DNA from 4 places in the Shinella sp. JR1-6 genome. Region 2 is predicted to be linked to each of the others. Evidence: predicted binding sites of a transcription regulator. Region 2 holds the regulator's gene; each other region holds the start of a gene.
What was found. Region 2 encodes PhoB, which activates phosphate uptake and scavenging genes when phosphate is short. Its sites were predicted from a motif close to TGTCATNNANCTGTCAT; they were not measured.
Positions count from the first base shown of each region.

Region 1: the regulator PhoB is predicted to act here: its motif matches at 1,679-1,695, upstream of EXZ48_RS10160 (UDP-2,3-diacylglucosamine diphosphatase).
Region 3: the regulator PhoB is predicted to act here: its motif matches at 4,261-4,277, upstream of EXZ48_RS07235 (esterase-like activity of phytase family protein).
Region 4: the regulator PhoB is predicted to act here: its motif matches at 3,117-3,133, upstream of EXZ48_RS10100 (LTA synthase family protein).

Region 1 is NZ_SHMI01000005.1:42,128-47,571, forward strand. Features, by position in the region: gene EXZ48_RS10155 (NADP-dependent malic enzyme) at 1-1,538, opposite strand, end outside; gene EXZ48_RS10160 (UDP-2,3-diacylglucosamine diphosphatase) at 1,774-2,610, shown strand; gene EXZ48_RS10165 (MFS transporter) at 2,874-4,091, shown strand; gene dgcA (N-acetyl-D-Glu racemase DgcA) at 4,061-5,044, opposite strand; gene EXZ48_RS10175 (MlaE family lipid ABC transporter permease subunit) at 5,175-5,444, shown strand, end outside.
Region 2 is NZ_SHMI01000006.1:294,416-299,859, reverse strand. Features, by position in the region: gene pstB (phosphate ABC transporter ATP-binding protein PstB) at 1-578, shown strand, start outside; gene phoU (phosphate signaling complex protein PhoU) at 630-1,358, shown strand; gene phoB (phosphate regulon transcriptional regulator PhoB) at 1,377-2,060, shown strand; gene EXZ48_RS13715 (GcrA family cell cycle regulator) at 2,199-2,735, opposite strand; gene EXZ48_RS13710 (aspartate aminotransferase family protein) at 3,159-4,349, shown strand; gene argF (ornithine carbamoyltransferase) at 4,429-5,340, shown strand.
Region 3 is NZ_SHMI01000003.1:403,423-408,866, reverse strand. Features, by position in the region: gene EXZ48_RS07245 (DNA repair exonuclease) at 1-1,142, opposite strand, end outside; gene EXZ48_RS07240 (MarR family winged helix-turn-helix transcriptional regulator) at 1,401-1,865, shown strand; gene EXZ48_RS07235 (esterase-like activity of phytase family protein) at 2,013-4,208, opposite strand; gene hupB (DNA-binding protein HupB) at 4,396-4,671, opposite strand; gene lon (endopeptidase La) at 4,877-5,444, opposite strand, start outside.
Region 4 is NZ_SHMI01000005.1:26,835-32,278, forward strand. Features, by position in the region: gene EXZ48_RS10090 (TadE family protein) at 1-423, opposite strand; gene EXZ48_RS10095 (DUF1003 domain-containing protein) at 567-1,097, opposite strand; gene EXZ48_RS10100 (LTA synthase family protein) at 1,153-3,081, opposite strand; gene EXZ48_RS10105 (NAD+ synthase) at 3,396-5,075, shown strand; gene EXZ48_RS10110 (ammonium transporter) at 5,079-5,435, shown strand.

The DNA.
Region 1 (5,444 bases), on a different contig from region 2:
TTCACCACTTCGAAGTCCGTCTGCGGGCGGACGCGCAGGCCGTAGCGCTTGAGGCGCGCTTCGATGATCTGCGGGCGGCCGATGAGGATCGGCTTGGCGATGTCCTCCTCCAGCAGCACCTGGGCGGCGCGCAGCACGCGCTCGTCTTCGCCTTCGGCAAAGATCACGCGCTTCCTGGCCGCGTTCTTCGCCGCAGCGAAGATCGGCTTCATGACGAAACCCGAGCGCCAGACGAAGCGGTTGAGCTGGTCGAGATAGGCGTCGAAATCGGCGATCGGGCGTGTCGCCACGCCGGTTTCCGCCGCCGCACGGGCAACGGCCGGCGCGATGCGCAGGATAAGGCGCTGGTCGAAGGGCGAGGGGATGAGGTAGTTCGGACCGAAGCTCGGCGTGTCGCCGGAATAGGCGCGGGCGGCGACATCGGACACTTCCTCACGGGCGAGGGAGGCGATGGCGCGCACGGCGGCCATCTTCATCTCCTCGTTGATCGTGCGCGCGCCGCAATCGAGCGCGCCGCGGAAGATGTAGGGGAAGCAGAGGACGTTGTTGACCTGGTTGGGAAAGTCCGACCGGCCGGTGCAGATCATCGCGTCCGGGCGGGCGGCGCGCGCCTCCTCGGGCATGATTTCCGGCGTCGGATTGGCGAGTGCCATGATCAGCGGCTTTTCCGCCATGCGCGCGAGCAGCTCCGGCTTCAGCACGCCGGCGGCCGACAGGCCGAGGAAGACGTCCGCACCGTCGATGGTTTCGGAGAGCTGGCGCTTGTCGGTCTCCTGCGCATAGATGCTCTTCCACTGGTCCATCAGGGCTTCGCGGCCCTTGTAGACCAGGCCCTCGATGTCATGCACCCAGATGTTCTCGACCTTCGCGCCGAGGGAAACGAGCTGGTTGAGGCAGGCAAGCGCGGCAGCGCCGGCGCCCGAAGCGACGATCTTGGCGTCCGACAACGCCTTGCCGGCGAGCTCCAGGCCGTTGAGGACCGCTGCGGCGACGATGATGGCAGTGCCGTGCTGGTCGTCGTGAAAGACGGGGATATCCATCTTCTCGCGCAGCTGGCGCTCCACCTCGAAACATTCCGGCGCCTTGATGTCTTCGAGGTTGATGCCGCCGAAGGTCGGCTCCAGCGCCGAGACGACATTGACCATCTCGTCGACGGTCGGCGCGTCGATCTCGATGTCGAAGACGTCGATGCCGGCGAACTTCTTGAAGAGCACCGCCTTGCCTTCCATCACGGGCTTGGAGGCGAGCGGACCGATATTGCCGAGGCCGAGCACGGCCGTGCCGTTGGAGACGACGGCGACGAGGTTGGCGCGCGCCGTGTAGTCGGCGGCCGTGTTGGGGTCGTCACGGATGGCAAGGCAGGGCGCGGCGACCCCCGGCGAATAGGCAAGCGCCAGATCGCGCTGGTTGCCGAGCGGCTTGGTCGGGTTGATCTCGAGCTTGCCGGGGCGGGGGTGGCGGTGGAAGAAGAGGGCCTGCTGGTCGATGTCGCCGCTTGCCGGACCGTCCTGCGTCCGCGATTTGTCACCCGTGCTCATGATGCTCCCTGCCATATGCTGTTTTCGTTGCGGCTCTTCGCTCTGCGAAACCGCCGCGACGTGAAGTTTTCCGAGTCTTCCATAAAGCCGCAATCAGCGGCCTGTGCAATGCCTATTTGCCGCCGAAAAAGGCATAGGTGTGTCATCAATCTGAAACAGGAGTCTGGTTTTCAACGGGATGAAAGCCGCCCCTCCCGACGACCACCGCGGCGGCCGGCCACCCGGAGAAGAACGCATGACTGCGACCCTTGCCGACCCCACTGTCCGCCACTTCCGCACGCTGTTCATCTCGGACGTGCATCTGGGATCGAAGGCGGCCAAGGCGGACTTCCTGATCGACTTCCTGCGGCATCATGAAGCGGAAACGATCGTGCTCATCGGCGACATCGTCGATGGCTGGCGCCTGAAGCGCAACTGGTATTGGCCGCAGGCCTTCAACGATGTCACGCAGAAGCTGCTGCGCAAGGCGCGCAAGGGCACACGCATCATTTACATTCCCGGCAACCACGACGAATTCCTGCGCGATTTCCCCGGCACCCATTTCGGCGGCGTGGAAGTGGCCGACCGCATCATCCACGAGGCGGCTGACGGCAAGCGCTATCTCGTGCTGCATGGCGACGAGTTCGACGTCGTCGTGCGCCATGCCCGCGTCGTCGCCTATCTCGGCGACTGGGCCTATGACGCGGCCATCGCCATCAACGTGGTCTTCGCCGCCATCCGCCGCCGGCTCGGCCTGCCGTACTGGTCGTTCTCTTCCTGGGCCAAGCAGCAGGTCAAGACGGCGGTGAACTTCATTGGCGAGTTCCAGAAGGTGGTCGTCGAGGAGGCGCGGCGCCACGATGCCGACGGTGTGATCTGCGGCCATATCCACCACGCCGTCATCACCGAGATCGACGGCATCCGCTACATCAACAGCGGCGATTGGGTGGAGAGCTGCACGGCGATTGCCGAACACCATGACGGGGAGATGGAACTGATCACCTGGCAGAAGCTCGCCTCAAGCCCCGCCGAAGTCCTTCCGGTCTCGCACCGGATGCTGGCGATCGAGACCCGGGAGCCGGAGGCCGCTTAGAGAAATTCCAGCGGAAGCGCGTAGCGGTTTTGCGTAAAAACGAGAGATAGAGCGTTTCCGCGATTCGAAGAAAAGCGGAACTGCCCTGCGGCAACTTGCGTGCATCCGGGATGCAAAAGCATGGGGCGGAACCTGACGGATCGCGCTGCGCCTGTGTCCGGTTTCACAAGTTCGGCATTCCCGCCGGTGGGCAGAAATAGCGCATTGGCGTACGTACATCGGCATGATAGAGCGGAGGGCGTTCCAACGCAGGTTCCCCGCCAATGAATGCCCCCTCCGGTTTTACCGTGACCGCCGGCGCGCCGCCGTATTTTGCTGCGCGTATCGCTCTCGTCTTCTGCGCGCCGATGATGGTCAACGGCATTGCGCTGCCGTTCTTTCCGGTCTGGCTGGAAACGCTCTCGATGAGCGATTTCCAGATCGGCATGGTTCTCGCCGTGCCGCTGTTCGTGCGCGTCTTCACTGCGCCGGTGGCGGGCATCATCGCGGACCGGATCGGCGAGCGCTCGATCGTGCTGCTCTGGTCGGCGCTGCTGTCGCTTGCGACGGCTCTCGCGCTCTTTGCGACGGGCTCCTTCTGGACGGTGCTGCTGCTCTATACGCTGCAGGGCGCGGTCTATTCACCCTATGTACCGATCACCGAGGCGATCATGCTGTCGGGCGTGCGGCGCTGGAATTTCGACTACGGCAAGATGCGCCTGTGGGGGTCACTCGCCTTCATCGTCGCGACGATGACCGGCGGCTGGCTTGCCGGCCTCTATGGCGGTGCGATGGTGCTGCCGGCGATGGCGGTGGCCTTCGTGCTGACCGTGATCGGCGCGGTGATCGCGCCCAGGATCGGCAAGCCGCGCCGTCCGTCGCCGATTGCCGCGATCGCGACCATGCCGACGAAGAGCACGCTGCGGCAGGCGGATGTGCAGTTCATGCTGATCGGCGTCTCGCTGGTCAATGCGAGCCACGCCATGCTGTTCGCCTTTTCGGCGATCTACTGGCAGAAGATGGGATTCAGCGGCGTCGACGTCGGTATTCTCTGGAGCGCTGGCGTTCTGGCCGAAGTGCTCTTCTTCCTCTTTGCCGTCCAGCTGCGGCGCCGCTTCAATCTCTGGTCCATGATGATGGTCGGCGGCGCCGTTGCGGTCGGCCGCTGGATCCTCTTTCCGATGGACATGTCCTTTGCCGGCTATTTCGCGCTGCAATGTCTGCATGCCTTCACCTACGCGCTGATCCATATGAGCGCGCAGAGCCGGCTCGTGGAGCGCGTGGCGGAGGAGCAGGAGGCGGCGGCGCAGGGGCTCTATTTCTTCTACACCGGCGTCTTCACGGCGCTCGCCACCTTCGTCTCGGGCTATGCCTTCAGCTGGTACGGCGTCCAGGGCTTCTACCTGATGTCGCTCGTTGCCGCTGCCGGTCTTCTCTCGGTCATTGCCGGACGCATCGTCGCGCCGCGTGTTCAGCCCCAGAGCGCGGCCTCGGGCGGATAGACGGTGGAACCTTTATAGCGCAGACCCGGTTCGCGGTCGCGGGCAAGCAGCAGCGGGCCGTCAAGATCGACGAAATCGGCGCCCTGCGCCAACAGCACGGCCGGGGCCATGCCCAGCGACGTGCCGACCATGCAGCCCACCATGATCTTCAGGCCGCATTCCTTCGCCGCCTCGCGCAGCGCGAGCGCCTCCGTCAGCCCGCCGGCCTTGTCGAGCTTGATGTTGATCGCGTCGTAGCGGTCGGCAAGTTTGGGGATGTCCTGCGTCTGGTGCACGCTCTCATCGGCGCAGATCGGGACCGGGCGGGCAATGTCGCGCAGCGCCGAATCGTTTCCGGCCGGAAGCGGCTGCTCGACAAGGGCGATGCGTGCCTCTGCGCAGAGCGCGAAGTGATAGGCGAGGTTTTCCGGCGTCCAGCCCTCGTTGGCGTCGAGGATGATGGCGCTTTCGGGGGCGCCGGCGCGCACCGCGCGGATGCGGGCGGCATCGTCCGCCGTGCCGACCTTGACCTTGAGAAGCGGGCGGCCTGCCTCCTGTGCGGCCTGGCGCTGCATCGCTTCGGGTTCGCCGAGGGAGAGCGTGAAGGCGGTGACGAGCTTTTGCGGCGCCGCGGCATTGACCACCTGCCAGGTCGGCACCCCCGACAGTTTCGCCTCGAGATCCCAGAGCGCGCAGTCGAGGGCGTTGCGGGCCGCACCTGCGGGCATGACCCGCGCCAGTTCCTCGCGGCCGATTCCGTCCTCCACGGCGCCGCGCATGTCCTCGATGGCGGCGAGCACGCCGGCAACCGATTCGCCGTAGCGCGCATAGGGAACGCATTCGCCGCGGCCGGAAAGGCCCGAACTGCCGATCGTGCAGGTCACCACTTCGGCCGTCGTCTTGGCGCCGCGCGAAATGGTGAAGGTGCCGGCAATCGGGAAGCTTTCGGTGGTGGCGAGCAATGTGCGGCGCATGGGACTGATCCTGGCAGGCTTGAAAAAATCGAGGCGGGAAGGGGCTTTTGCAGGTTCGTTCGGTGACAGATGGGCGGCGAGCCGGTAAGACAGGCGCATGTTGTCCCAAGCACGGGAAGATGCAAGAGACTTGACCGCCACCCGTTCCCCCCTCGACATCGCGATCGAAAACCCGCCTGAAAACGGCCGGGAGGTCTGGCGCCTTTCCGGCGAGTGGGTGAACACGAACGCGGTTGCCGCCAGCAAGCGGCTGGCCGATATCGGCCGCGGGCAGGCCGGTGCGCTGGAAATCGACCTCAGCGGCGTTTCGGCCATGGATACGGCCGGCGCCTGGCTGCTGCGCCGGGCGATTGCCGAGCGGCAGGGCGGCGGCAACGAGGTCAGCCTTACCGATCGCGAG
Region 2 (5,444 bases):
GCGTCACCGGCCGCATCACGCTCGATACGGACGATATCTACGATCCGAACATCGACGTCGTGGAGCTGCGTGCCCGCGTCGGCATGGTCTTCCAGAAGCCGAACCCGTTCCCGAAGTCGATCTACGAGAATGTCGCTTATGGCCCGCGTATCCACGGTCTCGCCAAGGGGAAGGCCGACATGGACGCCATCGTCGAGCAGAGCCTTCAGAAGGCCGGCCTGTGGAACGAGGTGAAGGATCGTCTGCATGAAGGCGGCACGGGCCTTTCCGGCGGCCAGCAGCAGCGCCTGTGCATCGCCCGCGCCGTCGCCGTCAGCCCGGAAGTCATCCTCATGGACGAGCCCTGCTCGGCGCTCGACCCGATCGCGACCGCCAAGGTCGAGGAACTGATCCATGAACTGCGCGCGAACTTCACCATCGTCATCGTGACGCACTCGATGCAGCAGGCGGCCCGCGTCTCGCAGCGCACCGCCATGTTCCACCTCGGCAACCTCGTCGAGGAGAACGACACCGACAAGATGTTCACCAACCCGGATGACCAGCGCACGCAGGACTACATCATGGGCCGCTTCGGCTGACGCCTTCGTCGCCGAGCATCCCTGGAACCCGAGCGCATTAAGGACTGAGCCATGTCATCGAGCCACATCGTCTCCATCTACGACGAAGAACTGAAATACCTCTCCCGCCGCATCTCCGAAATGGGCGGCACCGCCGAGCAGATGGTCGCCGATTCCGTCCGCGCCCTCGTCACGACCGACGCGGCGCTGGCCCAGAAGGTGATCTCCGAGGACGTCATCCTCGATACGGCAGAGCGCCAGATCAACGACAAGGCGATCGTCACCATCGCCAAGCGCCAGCCGATGGCGGCGGACCTGCGCGAAATCATGGGCGCGATCCGTATCGCGGCCGAACTGGAGCGCGTCGGCGATCTCGGAAAGAACACCGCCAAGCGCGTCATCGCCGTCCAGAGCTCGGGCATGCCCCGCAAGCTCGCCCGCGGCCTGGAGCATCTCGCCGAGCTCGCGCTGATGCAGCTCAAGGAAGTGCTCGACGTCTATGCCACCCGCTCGATCGAGAAGGCCAAGGCGATCCGCGAGCGCGACGACGAGATCGATGCGATCTATACCTCGCTGTTCCGCGAACTCCTGACCTACATGATGGAAGACCCGCGCAACATCACACCCTGCACGCATCTCCTGTTCTGCGCCAAGAACATCGAGCGCATCGGCGACCACGCGACCAACATCGCCGAAACCATCTACTACATGGCAACAGGCTCGCAGCCGGAAGGTGAGCGTCCGAAGGACGATACCTCGACCTCCGTCGTCGCGGCCGATGTCGCCGACGCGTCCGAGTAAAGAGCAAGGTTCAACTCCATGGTGCCCAGAATTGCCGTCGTGGAAGACGAGGAGGCCCTGAGTGTTCTCCTCCGTTACAATCTGGAAGCGGAAGGTTTCGAGGTCGATACGATCCTGAACGGTGACGAGGCCGAGATGCGCTTGCAGGAGCGCATGCCGGATCTCCTCATCCTCGACTGGATGCTCCCGGGCGTTTCCGGCATCGAGCTGTGCCGACGCCTGCGCCAGCGCCCGGAAACCGAACGCCTGCCGATCATCATGCTGACGGCGCGCGGCGAGGAGAGCGAGCGCGTGCGCGGGCTTGCCACCGGTGCGGACGACTATGTCGTCAAGCCCTTCTCGACGCCGGAACTGGTTGCCCGCGTGCGGGCGATGCTGCGCCGTGCCAAGCCCGAGGTTGTCTCGACGGTGCTGCGCTGCGGCGACATCGAGCTCGACCGCGAGACGCACCGCGTCCATCGTCGCACCCGCGAGGTCCGCCTTGGCCCGACGGAGTTCCGCCTTCTGGAGTTCCTGATGACCTCGCCCGGCCGCGTCTTCTCACGCTCGCAGCTTCTCGACGGGGTCTGGGGCCATGACATTTATGTCGACGAGCGCACCGTCGACGTGCATGTCGGGCGTCTGCGGAAGGCGCTCAACTTCGCCAACATGCAGGACGTCATCCGCACGGTCCGCGGCGCCGGCTATTCGCTGGAAACCTGAGCGAGCGGAATTCCTCCCAAGGACGGAAATGGGCCCTCAGGGGCCTGTTTGCGTTTTGGGGGAATAGTAGAGGCACCACCATCTCAAACGAAAACGGACCCTTTCGGGTCCGCATCGCATTTTCTGCCGTGGTAGATGTTATCGCATCCGGCGGCGCTCGGCCGAGGGCTGGTAGGCGAGGCGCTGGTGGTAGGTGCAGTAGGGCGAATTGTCGGGGGACTCGTTGCCGCAGAAGTGGAAGTCGTCGTTGAGCGGGTCTCCGATCGGCCACTTGCAGGTGCGCTCGGTGAGCTGGGTCAGCTCGAGACGACGCGACATCGGCACGACCACGTTGTTGCGGTTGGCCGGAACCGGAAGGGTCTCGGCCTGCATTTCGAAATCGGCGTCGATCTCTTCCTTGACAATGGCGTTGCCGGCCGGACGGGCGACCGGACGGGCGGCGACGGGACGGGCAGCGAAGTTCGACGGACGCGGCGTCGCCGGAGCCGGACGCTTGGCGCGTGTCGCGGTCTGGGTGCCGCCGGCCTTGGCGCGGCCGGGCAGATTCAGCCGGTGCACCTTGCCGATGACGGCATTGCGGCTGACGCCGCCGAGCTGCGCCGCGATCTGGCTCGCGCTCAGGCCCTCGCTCCAGAGCTTCTTGAGTTTCTCGACGCGCTCGTCTGTCCAGTTCATGTTTTTGTCTCCGCTCGGCGTTCAGGATGCGGGAATCCCTCGTCGTGCTCCGGACGGGTCCGGAACCTGAACGCCCTAACTCTCTTGCTGACTAGTTCCGCCGCATGCAGTCTAGTAATTGGTCTTTAACCTAGAGACCGGTGGACTCTGTGACAAGAGTCGCCGGAATCCGGGCGAATCGATTTCGGAGTTTTCCCCAACTTGCTGGTCGGGTGTGACTCGATAGAGACACCTTCCATGCGCGTCGCGAATCCTCACCTTGCGGGATGTTCAGCGCCATTTCGGGTGCGATTTTGTTGACATCCCAATATGAAATGCTGATAGTGCGGCATGCCGCCGAAAGGCGGCTTTTGGTTTTTCTGAGGCTTGGAAAAGTCAAGCTGCATTTCTGTTTTTCCGCATCTCTTTTCGGAGGATCCACGCATGGCCGATGTCGCGCCGCTCTATGAAACCTACATGCGTGCGCCGCTCCGGTTCACGCGCGGGGAGGGCGTGTGGCTGACCACCGAAGATGGCGAGCGATATCTCGATTTTGCCGCCGGTGTTGCCGTCAACTCGCTCGGCCATGCGCATCCTCATCTCGTCGCCGCGCTGAAGGAGCAGGCCGACAAGGTCTGGCACCTGTCGAACCTCTATGAGGTTCCGGGCCAGGAAAGCCTCGGCAGCCGGCTGACGCAGGCCACGTTCGCCGACAAGGTGTTCTTCACCAATTCAGGTGCAGAGGCGCTGGAATGTGCGATCAAGACCGCCCGGCGCTACCATTTTGCCAAGGGCCATCCCGGCAAGTACCACATCATCACCTTCGAGGGTGCCTTCCACGGGCGCACGATCGCGACGATCGCCGCCGGCGGTCAGGAAAAATACATCGAGGGCTTCGGCCCCAAGGCGCCGGGCTTTCTCAAGGTCCCCTTCGGCGACATCACGGCCGTCAAGGACGCGATCACCGAGGAAACGGCCGGTATCCTGATCGAGCCGGTGCAGGGCGAGGGCGGGCTGCGCCCGGTGTCGAAGGAGTTCATGCAGGAGCTGCGCCAGCTCTGTGACGAATACGGCCTGCTGCTCATCCTCGATGAGGTGCAGACCGGCGTCGGTCGCACGGGGCGGCTCTTCGCTCACGAATGGGCAGGGGTCGCGCCTGACATCATGGCGATTGCCAAGGGTATCGGCGGCGGTTTCCCGCTCGGTGCCTGCCTTGCCACGAACGAGGCGGCGGCCGGCATGGTTGCCGGTACGCACGGCTCTACCTATGGCGGCAACCCGCTTGCCATGGCCGTCGGCAACGCCGTGTTGGACGTGGTGCTGGAAGACGGCTTCCTCGAGCATGTGCGTGATGTCGCGCTCGTCTTCCGCCAGGGGCTGGCCGCGCTGAAGGATCGCTTCCCCGATGTCATCGAGGATGTCCGCGGCGAGGGACTGATGCTCGGCATCAAGGCAAAAATCCCGGTCGCCGATCTCCTGAAGGGCGTGCGGGCGGAAAACCTGCTTGCCGTGCCGGCCGGCGACAATGTGCTGCGGCTGCTGCCGCCGTTGACCGTGACCGCGGAGGAAGCGCGCGAGGGGCTTGCCCGCATCGAGCGCGCTGCGGAAAAACTCACGGCTGCCAAGGCCGCATAGGCCTGCAGCGCCGTGCGTCGTGATGGCGCGCCAGGGGCGCTGCAGCCACAAAAGGATCCCGGGACAGACAGGACATATCATGGCCAAGCATTTTCTCGATCTTTCCGCCGTTTCGGAAAGCGATCTTCGCGTCATCATGGACGATGCGCACACGCGCAAGGCTGCCAGCAAGGCTGGCACGGAAGCCAAGCCGCTTGCCGGCAAGATGCTTGCGATGATCTTCGAGAAGCCCTCCACGCGAACCCGCGTCTCCTTCGACGTCGGCATGCGTCAGCTCGGCGGCGAGACGCTGTTCTTGTCGGGTACGGAAATGCAGCTTGGCCGCGCCGAGACGATCGGCGACACGGCGAAGGTCCTGTCGCGCTATGTCGATGCCATCATGATCCGCACGACGGACCATGCACGCATGCTGGAGCTTGCCGAACACGCCACGGTACCCGTCATCAACGCGCTGACGGACATGACGCATCCCTGCCAGATCATGGCCGACCTCATGACCTTCGAGGAGCATCGCGGCTCCACCAAGGGCAAGACCTTCGCCTGGACGGGCGACGGCAACAATGTGCTGCATTCCTTTGTCGAGGGTTCCGCCCGCTTCGGCTACAAGATGAAGATGGCCGTGCCGATGGGCTCCGAGCCGGACGACAAGATCCTGAACTGGGCGCGCGACAATGGCGGCGACATCCTGCTCGGCCATGATCCCGAGGCGATCGTCGACGGTGTCGATCTCGTCGTCACCGACTGCTGGGTGTCGATGAACCAGGAGCATCGCGCCCGTGGCCACAACATCTTCCAGCCCTACCAGGTCAACAAGCAGCTGATGGAGCGCGCCGGCAAGGATGCGCTCTTCATGCACTGCCTGCCCGCCCATCGCGGCGAAGAGGTGACCGACGAGGTGATCGACGGCCCGCAGTCCGTGGTCTTCGACGAGGCGGAAAACCGCCTCCATGCGCAGAAGTCGATCCTCGCCTGGTGCTTCGGCGTCGTCTGACGCTCATCTTGAAAAATGCCGCCAGCGGCACGATCTAGGGGCCATCACGGAGCGTCGCGAGGCGCTTTCTCTGGCGCATGCCTGCCCGGTGTGGAATGATCGGG
Region 3 (5,444 bases), on a different contig from region 2:
AACTGGCGCAGGAGATCGCCCAGCGTCTCGCGCAACTCTTCGCGATAGGCGTGGCTTTCGATGACGTCCTCGCGCATCAGACGGGACATCTCCGTGAGCGGACCGGCATCGGCACCCGCCGCGGCAAGCGGCATGGAAACGGAAAGTTCCACCGCCTCGATCCAGCATTCGCCAAGCGAGGCGGCAAGGTTCTGCAGTTCGGCGGTGAGCAGATCCTCGTCGCGGCGCAGGCGCCAGGAAAGCGGTGTGGCGCCGTCAAGCGCAAGGCGTGCGACGAGATGGGCGCCGCGTGCTTGCGCCCTCGCCTCGGCCAGCACGGCTTCGACGCGGTCAAGCATGCCGTGCCAGTCTTCGATACCAGAGAGATCGACGGAAAGCCGCTCGAACACCGCAACCGCGACCGGATGCATCTCGCAGGTGATCGTGCCGTCGTCCTCGATGGTGGCGAGCGTGATGCCTTTGGGGCCACCTTCGTTGATGTCGCGGCCCTGCGGATTGCCGGGCATGACGATCCACGGTTTTTCGAGATGCACCCGCCGCTGGTGGATGTGTCCAAGCGCCCAGTAATCGAAGCCGTGCGCGGCAAGATCGGCTGTGCCGACAGGTGCATAGGGATCGTGGCGGCTCGCACCGGCCAGGCTGGTGTGCATGAGGCCGATGTTCACCGCATCCGGCACGGGTGCGCGAAAACTCGGCAGCAGCGATGCCGGGGCATGGGGGTTGGCAAAGCTGATGCCGTGGACGTGGATCTCGCGGCCACTCGCCAGCACGCCGGCCTTCACCGGCTTTCCGCGGCCATCGAAGACGTGCACATTCGGCGGAAAGGTGAGTTCGCGGGTGATCTGTGACTGGGCGTCGTGATTGCCGCGGATGAGGAAGACGCGGATGCCGGCCGCATCCAGCCGGCGCATCTGGCCCATCAGGAAGAGCGCCGTCGCCATGGAGGTCTGCGAACCGTCATAGAGGTCGCCGGCGATGATGAGGGCATCGACCGCCTCGGTGATCGCAAGATCGACGATACGCTCCAGCGCCTTGCGTGTCGCTCCGCGCACCAGCTCGCCAAGCTCGGCATTGCGCAGAGCGAGCGATGTCAGGGGCGAATCGAGATGGAGATCGGCGGTGTGAATAAAGCGGAACGGCATGGCCGGACAATCGCTTCCCCCCTCCTCCGGGTCAATGCTTGGCGCCCCGCAGTCAAGGTTATGCAGGAGAGAAATCGTCTCACCCCGAAAATTCCGGGAAAGGGCAGGAATAACGCCCGCGACCTGACCGTTCGCATTTACAGAGATCGTTCAATATCTATGATCAAATTATCCGAAAACCTTCGTGATCATTTGACATGGTCCCTCATAATACCTATATTTCCCCTCATGAGTAGCACGATAGAAATTTCCCAGGGCATGTTCAAACTCTACCATCAGGTGAGCCGCCTGGTGAACGAGTGCATGATGGATGAAGGCGTGTCGCTTGCCCGCAGCAAGTTCCTGCTTCTTCTGGAATGTCAGGGCCCGCAGCGTTCGACGGACATCGCCTGCGCGCTCGGTTTCGCGCCCCGCACGGTAACGGAAGCGATCGACGGCCTCGAGCGGGACAAGCTGGTCAAGCGCGAGCCGGACCCGAAGGATCGGCGTGCCAAGATCGTCTCGATCACGGATATGGGCCGCACGGTGATCTCCGCCGCACAGCAGCCACAGCACAAGATGATCGAGGCGATCTTCGCGGTGCTGACCGAAGACCAGAAGCAGCACCTCAAGGACATCATCGGCTGCCTCAGCGAGAAGACCGAGGAATTGCAGCGCGAACGGGACAAGGTCGAAGGCGACACCGCCGCAGCGCCCATGCGCCCCCTGCGGGCCGTCGGCTAAGCCGGACGGCAACGGAAAACGGAAGAAGGCCGGGATTTCACGATCCCGGCCTTCTTTGTCTGAAGCGTTCAGCGTCCTCCCCTGCCCGCTGCCTTCCCCCCAATCAGCGGGGAGAAGGTGAAAGCAAGAATGGACGGCCCGCGGAGCTTACATGGCGTTCATCGGGCCGATGCCGAAAAACAGCGTCTCACCCGAGGAACCATCCACGCCGTCATTGTCGGTCATGACGAAGCCATTGCCGGCGGCGTCGATGGCAAAGCCTTCGACCTTGTCGACGACGAAGCCGTTGGTGGCGCCCTTCAGGTCCGGGATGAGGTCACGGACCTCTTCCTTCTTGACGACAGGCAGTTCACCGCCGAGTGCGGCCGGCTTCAGATCGGCAAGCGCCACGCGGTACAGCTTCTTCAGCTTGGCCGCCTGGCCGATCAGGTTGTCGCGCTCGATGATATAGGCTTGGTCGCCGCTGACGGTGATTTCGGAAAGGCCGACCCAACCGCTCTCGGTCTTTTCGAGCGGATAGCGCACGGCGCCCCATTCCTCGGAGGACGGCTTGTAGGAGACGAGCTTCACGAAACCCTTCTCGTCGTCACCCCATTCACGCTGCATGGCCATCCACAGCACCTTGTCATCGCCTTCGCCGACGCTGGTGATGCCTTCGAAGCCGAAGCGCTTCTCGCCGGCGCGCAGCGCGGCGGGAATGGCGATTTCCTTCTGGATCTCGCCCTTTTCGTTCACATGGATGATGGCATGGCCGACGAGCTTGTCGGCATCGCCCTCGTTGGCAAGCCAGAAACCGCCCTCGCCATCCGGCGTCAGGCCCTCGCTGTCGAGCTTCTGGGCGGCAGCACCGTTGCGGGTAATGCGCAGCGCATCGACGATCTTCGCCGGCTTCGCGGTGGCGTCGATCGTGAAGATCGTCGGCTGCGAGGCGTAGAAGGAATCGTTGACGGCGTAGAGCATGCCCGGCTTGTCCTTGACCGGTGCGAGGCCCGAGAGGGCGCCGAAGCCGATCAGTTCGCCATCCTTTTCCGTGGAGACGATCTGCGGATAGGCAGCTTCGCCTTCGGCACGCTCATAGATCATGACATGCGAGCGGGCGCCGCCGTCGTCCACGAGATCGGTCTCGTTGGCGGTCACGAAGAGATTGCGGTTCGGGATGGCGACGGCTCCTTCCGGGCCAACGCCCGAGGGCAGCAGCTGGAGAAGCGCGGGCTCGGCGCCGGTATCCTTGTAGACACCGACGATCGAGGCGCGCTCGGCGAGCACGAAGAACAGGTTGTCATCGCCGAACTTGGCGGCTTCCATGCCTTCCGGCTCGACGCCCTTCTTGTTGCGCTTGTCCGGATAGTGGCCGATCTTGGCAATCTCGCGCTCGAAGGCCGCGCCGTTCTCGTAGAGGACCTTGCCCTGCTTGTCGAAGATGGTGAAGCCGCGGGCGCCACCCTTCCAGTCGCCCTCATTGGCGACGACCAGGCGGTTGTCGTCCAGCCACTTCACGGCATCGGGCTCGCGCGCCACGTCCTTCATCTCGCCGGTGAATTTCAGCGCACCGTCCTTCTTGGTGTCGATGCCTTCAAGGCTGACCGTACCGGCGGAGAAGTGGCTCTTTACCGTGCCGGCCTTGCCGTCGACGATCGCGATATGGTTGTTTTCCTGCAGGGTGACGGCAACTTCGTCGAGGCTGTTGAAGGAGACGAATTCGGGTTCGGGATCCTCGCCGGCGACATCGGCAAGGCCGGTCAGCGCCACATGCTTGATCGAACCGCAATCGACGACGCCGTCCTTGAGGGAGAGCAGCACGAGATCGCCGGCCGGCATCTGCGGGATGGCGCCGTCATTGACCTCTTCGTCGCGCTCGTTCTCGATGGCGATGGCGGCGATCGTCCTGTCCTTGTTGAGGGCGATCGAATCCGGCTGACCGCCGAGATCGCAGGTCGCCTCGACGGCCCTGGAGGCCACATCGACCTGGGCGAGCACACCCGACGGCTTCACGAAGCTTTCGCGCGTGTTGATCGCGACGAGCGCCTTGCCGGCGGCAATGGTGACCGAGGTCGGCTCGCCGTCGAAGGCGACGGTGCCGCCGGCCTTCGGAGCCTTGGCGTCGGTGATGTCGATGAAGCCGATGGCCTTGTTCGGGCTGTCGGAATAGACGAGCGTGTTGCCGTCTTCCGAGGCGCTGATGATCTCGGACGAGGTCGGCGTCGCCTTGTCGACACCCTCGGGCAGGTTGTCGGCAACGGCGAAGGACGCAATGCGATTGAAGACGGGCTCGGCGCTGGCGGCGGAGGCCACCGATGCGGCGAGAACCGCAGCGAGCGCGGCGGTGATCGAACGGGTTTTCATGAAATCCTCCGGGATCCGGTCAAAAGGAACCCGGCGGTTCTGAGGCTTTCGTGTTACAGGCCGATGACATTTCGGCGGCGGTCCGTTGCCTTCCCGTCAAATAAAAGGGGGCCCGGAAGAACCGGACCCCGACCCTGAATTTCAGGTTTGGCGGCGGAGTGGATAACCGCTCTGCCCGAACCAAGGATCAGCCGTTGACGGCGTCCTTCAGGCCCTTGCCGGCCGAGAACTTCGGCACGTTGCGTGCCGGAATCTCGATCTCGGCGCCGGTCGAGAGGTTGCGGCCCTTCGAGGCTTCACGGCGCGATACGGAGAAATTGCCGAAACCGACGAGACGAACGTCGCCGCCGTTCTTGAGCTCACCCTGGATCGTCTCGAAAACGGCGTCGACAGCCGATGCTGCGTCCGTTTTGGAGAGGCCAGACTTCTCAGCCACTGCGGATACGAGTTCATTCTTGTTCATGTTTCCACCCCTTTCATACGGTTTGAAACGACTCATACAAGTCGGGGGCAGAATACGCATCGCCCCTCGCCCCGCAAGAAAATTTCGTCGCAAAACCCTGAGAATCCGGGCTTTACACACGTTTTTCAACGAAAAAGACCGGCCGAAAGGCCGGTCTTTTCCCGTTTCGCTCCAAAATGCCGGATGCATTACCCGGCATCAAGGCTCAATGCGCGATCGCGCCGGTGCTCTCATCGGTCGATTCGACCGCCGGAACCTTGGCGTCTTCGACCGTCGCATCCCATTCGATCGGCTCCGGCCGGCGAACGAGCGCATGCTTGATCACCTCACCCATGCGCGAGACCGGAACGATCTCCATGTTGTTCTTCACGTTATCCGGAATCTCCGCCAGGTCCTTGGCGTTCTCTTCCGGGATCAGCACCTTCTTGATGCCGCCGCGAAGCGCTGCGAGCAGCTTTTCCTTGAGACCGCCGATCGGCAGGACCCGGCCGCGCAGCGTCACTTCGCCCGTCATCGCGATGTCCTTCGAGACCGGGATTCCGGTCATGATGGAAACGATGGCGGTCGCCATGGCGATACCGGCCGACGGACCGTCCTTCGGCGTCGCGCCTTCCGGCACGTGCACGTGGATATCGGTCTTGTCGAAGCGCGGCGGCTCGATGCCGAAATCGACGGCGCGCGAGCGGACATAGGACGCCGCTGCCGAGATCGATTCCTTCATCACATCCTTCAGGTTGCCCGTAACCGTCATGCGGCCCTTGCCACCCGGCAGG
Region 4 (5,444 bases), on a different contig from region 2:
TCACATTCCTCCGACACGGACGGTGGAGTAGCGTTTAATCTTCTGGCTGGGCAGGGCGAAGGTGAAGAGGTTCCAGATCGGCAGATCCTCGGAGTTGTAGGTGATCGTGACCGTGAATTGCTCCGGGTTGGCCGGATCGTCGGTAACGACGACCTGCATCTTTGCACGATTGAGGAAGGCGTAGTCGAAGTGGGACGTATCGAGGTAGCGGTTGACGAGCGTGATGCGCTCGGTCTGGTTGAGGCCGGCAACCGCCGTGCGGGCCGCGTCTGCTGCGACCTGCTGTACCGCATGGGTTACGCTGAGATAGACGCCGTAGGCGATGAGCGTAAAGAGCACAAGGAAGAACAGGGGCGCAATGATCGCGAATTCCAGAGCCGAAGTGCCGAATCGATCCTTTACCAGGTTAGACAGCGTGTGCATGACATCTCCTCCTTGGGATTGTCCGCTGACAAGGTATTCGCGCATTCTGGTGGAATGCACCTATATCGTGCGCCCTGTGTGTTAATTTTCTCCTATTAATTGAATTAGCTAAAATTGTAACTCAGATAGGTTGTGGACGATTGTCACTCCCTCTGCCGCAGCACCTCGTGCAAGCGCAGAACCTCCAGTTTCAACGCAGCGATCTCGCTGATGAAGTGGGTGTCGATCTTGTGGTGCAGTGCCATCAGTTCGATCTCGGCCTTCAGGTTGACCTCGTAATCCTTCGAGGCCTCGAAGCGGTCGCGGGCGGCCTGCCGGTTCTGCGACATCATGATGATCGGCGCCTGAAGGGCAGCGAGCATGGAGAGCACGAGGTTGAGGAAGATGAAGGGGTAGGGATCGAAGGCTTCACGCGTCAGCACGATCGTGTTGACGATCGTCCAGACAACGAGGAAGCCGAGGAAGGTGATGATGAAGGCCCACGAGCCGCCGACGCGGGCGATGGCGTCTGCGACCCGCTCGCCGACAGACTGTTTTGCGTCATAGGCGTCGTTGCGATCCTCTGAAAGGATGCGACCCTCGCGGGAATGGAGAAGGACCTCGCGCTCGGTATCGTCGAGTTCGCTGGAGGCTTTGCCGAAGAGGATCTGGGCGGCGTCGTCGAAGGGTCTCATGGCCAGGCTCCGTTGTGGGAATCGGAGCCCTAACCTAACGTTCTTTTCTGGGAAATCAGTAGCCTGCGGCCATCAGTTCCGCATGGGAGTTGAAGAAGCGCTCCAGGCCGTACTGCTTGCCGAACATGATGTCGTGCTGCAGGAAGCGGAAGTCGCGCACCAGCGGGTCGATCGTCTTCTTGCGCGCCCAGCCGCCCGTACCGTTGCCCTTGGCGTCGATCAGCATGTAGCGGTCGATGACGCGCAGCTTCTCGTGCACCGCGCCGAGGAACCCGGTGTAGTAGGGATGCTCGAAGCCGGCTTCCTTGAGGATGTAGTAGGACAGGAACGCCGGGCTGATCGTGCCGATTTCCTTTTCCGCACCCGTCTTGTTCGACCAGATGACGAGCGGGGTCTCGTGTTCCTTCTTCATCACCTCGGGCGAACCCTTGCGTGAAGCGGTGATGCCCTTCATGTAGCCGGAGTTCTGGTAGACGGTGTTGAGCGGCGGCAGGTGGTCGCCGAAGACGACGATGATCGTCTCGCGGTCGCGGTCCTTGGCCCAGTCCATCAGCATCTTCAGGCTGTTGTCGGCTTCCTTCACGCCCTGCGCGTAGCTTGCGAGCATGCGGTTGTCGCGGGCATCGAGCTTGCCGTCGACCTTGATGTCGGTCTTGGCGTAGCGGCCGTCGTCATAGGGGCCGTGGCCCTGCAGCGTGACGGTGAAGAAGAAGAAGGGATCTTCCTGCAGGTCCGCCTGACGGATGATCTCCTTGGTCAGCGCCTCGTCCGAGGTGAAGTTGCCACGCTTGGCGAGCGGCGGCATCTTGTCGACGTCCTTGAAGGTCTCGAAGCCGAACGCCTTGTAGACGCTGTTGCGGTTCCAGAACCAGCCGGAGAAGGGATGGATGGCGCGCGCCGTGTAGCCTTCCGCCCGGAAGAAGGTGGCAAGCGAGGGGATCGGCTTTCGCACATATTGCTGGTAGGGGATCGAGCCCGTCGGCAGGAAGGCGTTGGAGAAGCCGGTCAGCGCCTCGAACTCGACATTGGCGGTGAGGCCGCCGAATTCCGGCGAGAAGACGTTGCCGCCCTGGCTTTCGCGGATGACGGGCATCGGGTCGGCCGAAAGCTTCACGCTCTCGATGCGCGCCGGATCCCACAGCGATTCACTCATGACGACGATCACGTCGGGCTTCGAACGGTGCGTGGTGCCGGCCGGCAGCGGCTTGGAGGGGATCTTGTCGATCGCCTCGGTCATGTAGCCGGCGGGCGCCTGGACGTTTGCCATCGGCAGGTTGATGGCAAAGGCCATGACGAAACCGTTGTGGCGATAGTTCTCCGCCTGATCCCACATGATCGGGAAGACTTTCAACCGGTCGCGGACCCAGGAGAACTCGTTGTAGTCCATGATGGAGACGAAGCCGGCGAGAAGCGGCAGCGCGACGGCAAGCCGCGTCAGGCGTTCCCTCTTCGTCAGCGGCCGGAAACGGCGCCAGGCGAAGACCCACAGGCTGATGAGGCCGGCGACGGAGGCGAGAACGGCGACGGCGAGGAGAGCGGCCGTCCACGGCCGGTCCTGCACGAGCACGGGCATGAGTTCCAGAATCTGCCGGCCGAACAGCAGGTCCGTCGGGTAGAGCGGATCGGTGAGGAAGACCTGCTTCTGCTGGGAAATGACGCCCATCAGCACGACGAGCGGCGAGACGAGCAGGACGGCCTTGTGCTGGCGGCCGATCAGCGCGTCGACGGCGAGGTAGAGCAGGAAGAAGACGCCCGTCGTCGTCCAGGCAGGCTGTTCGAGATTGGTTAAATAGAGGCGCACCTGATCGAGCGCGCCGCGCGTGATCCATTCGACGACGACGACGGTGAGGAGCGCAAGAAGGACGGAAACGGCAAGGGAACGCAGGACGGCAAGCGTCTTGGCATGGCGCGCGAAGAAGCCGGCCTCGACGGCGCGTTCTTCGGTTGCATTGATTGCCACGGCTGCGGAGGTGAACAGGGCCAAGGCCGTCTCCAGATTTCATGAAAGTTTCGTGTATCTGTCATACGGACGTCATCTTGAACAGGAGATGAACGGTTTCTGCAACGTTCGTCCCCCGCTTTGGTTCCGTCTGTTGCAGGCCCGCCATGGCGCTGCGGACCCGTTGAAAACCGGGCTCTTGCGCCGAAAGGTCCGGCAAACGCTCCGCGCTTCATTCCCAAAACGTCCGCCATGCTCTAAAGAGCTTGTCGACCGTTCGAGAGGGCGACAGCGACGCGCGGCCGCAGGCTCGGACACCAGCAAGAGATGGGTCCGCAGACATGACTTCCGATCAAGACATGACCTCCGATCAAGGCAGGGCGACGCTGCGCATCGCGGTTGCGCAATTGAACCCTGTAGTCGGCGACGTCGCCGGCAACCTTGCCAAGGCGCGCGCCGCCCGTGAGGACGCCGCCCGGCAGGGCGCCGATCTGCTGCTGCTGACCGAACTCTTCATCTCCGGCTATCCGCCGGAAGACCTCGTGCTGAAGCCGGCCTTCCTGAATGCCTGCCGGCGCGCGGTCGATGATCTGGCGGCCGATACCGCCAAGGGCGGCCCCGGCGTCATCATCGGCTTTCCGAGGCAGGACGAAACCGGGCGCTACAATGCGGTCGCCGTCATCGACGACGGCAAGGTGATCGCGGTGCGCGACAAGGTGGACCTGCCGAACTACGGCGAGTTCGACGAGAAGCGCGTCTTCGACCAGGGCGCGATGCCCGGTCCCGTCAATTTCCGCGGCGTGCGTCTCGGCATCCCGATCTGCGAGGACATCTGGGGCGATCTCGGTGTCTGCGAGACGCTGGCCGAGAGCGGCGCGGAAATCCTGCTGTCGCCGAACGGCTCCCCCTATTATCGCGGCAAGGTCGACATCCGCCACCAGGTCGTCCTGAAGCAGGTCATCGAGACCGGCCTGCCGCTGCTCTATGCCAACCAGCTCGGCGGACAGGACGAACTGGTCTTCGACGGCGCCAGCTTCGCCTTCAATGCGGACAAGTCGCTCGCCTTCCAGATGAGCCAGTTCGAGGAGACGATCGCGCTCACCACCTGGAAGAAGCGGGCGGACGGCTGGGTCTGCGACGGTGGGCCGGCGTCGCGCATTCCCGAGAAGGAAGAGGCCGACTACCGGGCCTGCCTGCTCGGCTTCCGCGATTATGTCAACAAGAACGGCTTCAAGAACGTCGTGCTCGGCCTGTCCGGCGGCATCGATTCGGCAATCTGCGCGGCGATTGCCGTCGATGCGCTCGGCGAGGAGCGGGTGCGCTGCATCATGATGCCCTACCGCTACACGTCGAAGGATTCGCTGAAGGATGCGGCCGATTGCGCCCGGCTGCTCGGCTGCCGCTATGACATCGTGCCGATCGAGGCCCCGGTCACCGGCTTCCTCTCCTCGCTTTCGGAGCTTTTCGAAGGCACGGAGGAAGGCATTACGGAGGAAAACCTCCAGAGCCGCGCACGCGGCACCATTCTCATGGCGGTGTCCAACAAGTTCGGCTCGATGGTCGTGACGACCGGCAACAAGTCGGAAATGTCGGTCGGCTATGCGACGCTCTACGGCGACATGAACGGCGGCTTCAATCCGATCAAGGACCTCTACAAGATGCAGGTCTATGCGATCTCGCGCTGGCGCAACGCGCATGTGCCGCCAGGCGCGCTTGGGCCGACGGGCGAGGTGATCCCGCAGAACATCATCGACAAGGCGCCGTCGGCGGAGCTGCGTCCCAACCAGACCGACCAGGATTCGCTGCCGCCCTATCCGGTGCTCGACGACATCCTCGAATGCCTGGTGGAGCGCGAGATGAGCACCGAGGAGATCGTCGCCCGCGGGCATGACGCGGCGACCGTGCACCGCGTCGAGCACCTGCTCTACATCGCCGAGTACAAGCGCCGCCAGTCCGCGCCGGGCGTGAAGATCACCAAGAAGAATTTCGGACGAGACCGGCGCTATCCGATCACCAACCGTTATCGCGACCGGGGGTAGGGCGTGGGCGATCCCGCCGACAAGCCGGGCCTGCGCCCGGCCTTCACCGAGGAGGAAGTCCGGCTGATCCGGCTGTGGTCACTCAGTGATCTTTCGGCCGGGCGGCAGCTTTCGGCGCAGATCGCTTATTTCGCTACGCCGGCGGTTTTCGGCTTCTACGGCTTTGCAACCGGCAGCCTCGTCATTCTCGGCGTTGCCTTCCTTTCCATCCTGCTGCTCCTCGTCTGGGGTGTCGTCACCACCTGGCGCGACCAGCGCAATCTTGTGCTGATGCAGTCTATCTGCCGGAAGCTCTCGGCGGAGGAGGAGACTCGGCAGGATGGAGCGTCAGGTTTCCCGGATCCGGCTGGCGGAAGTTAAGTTTTCGCT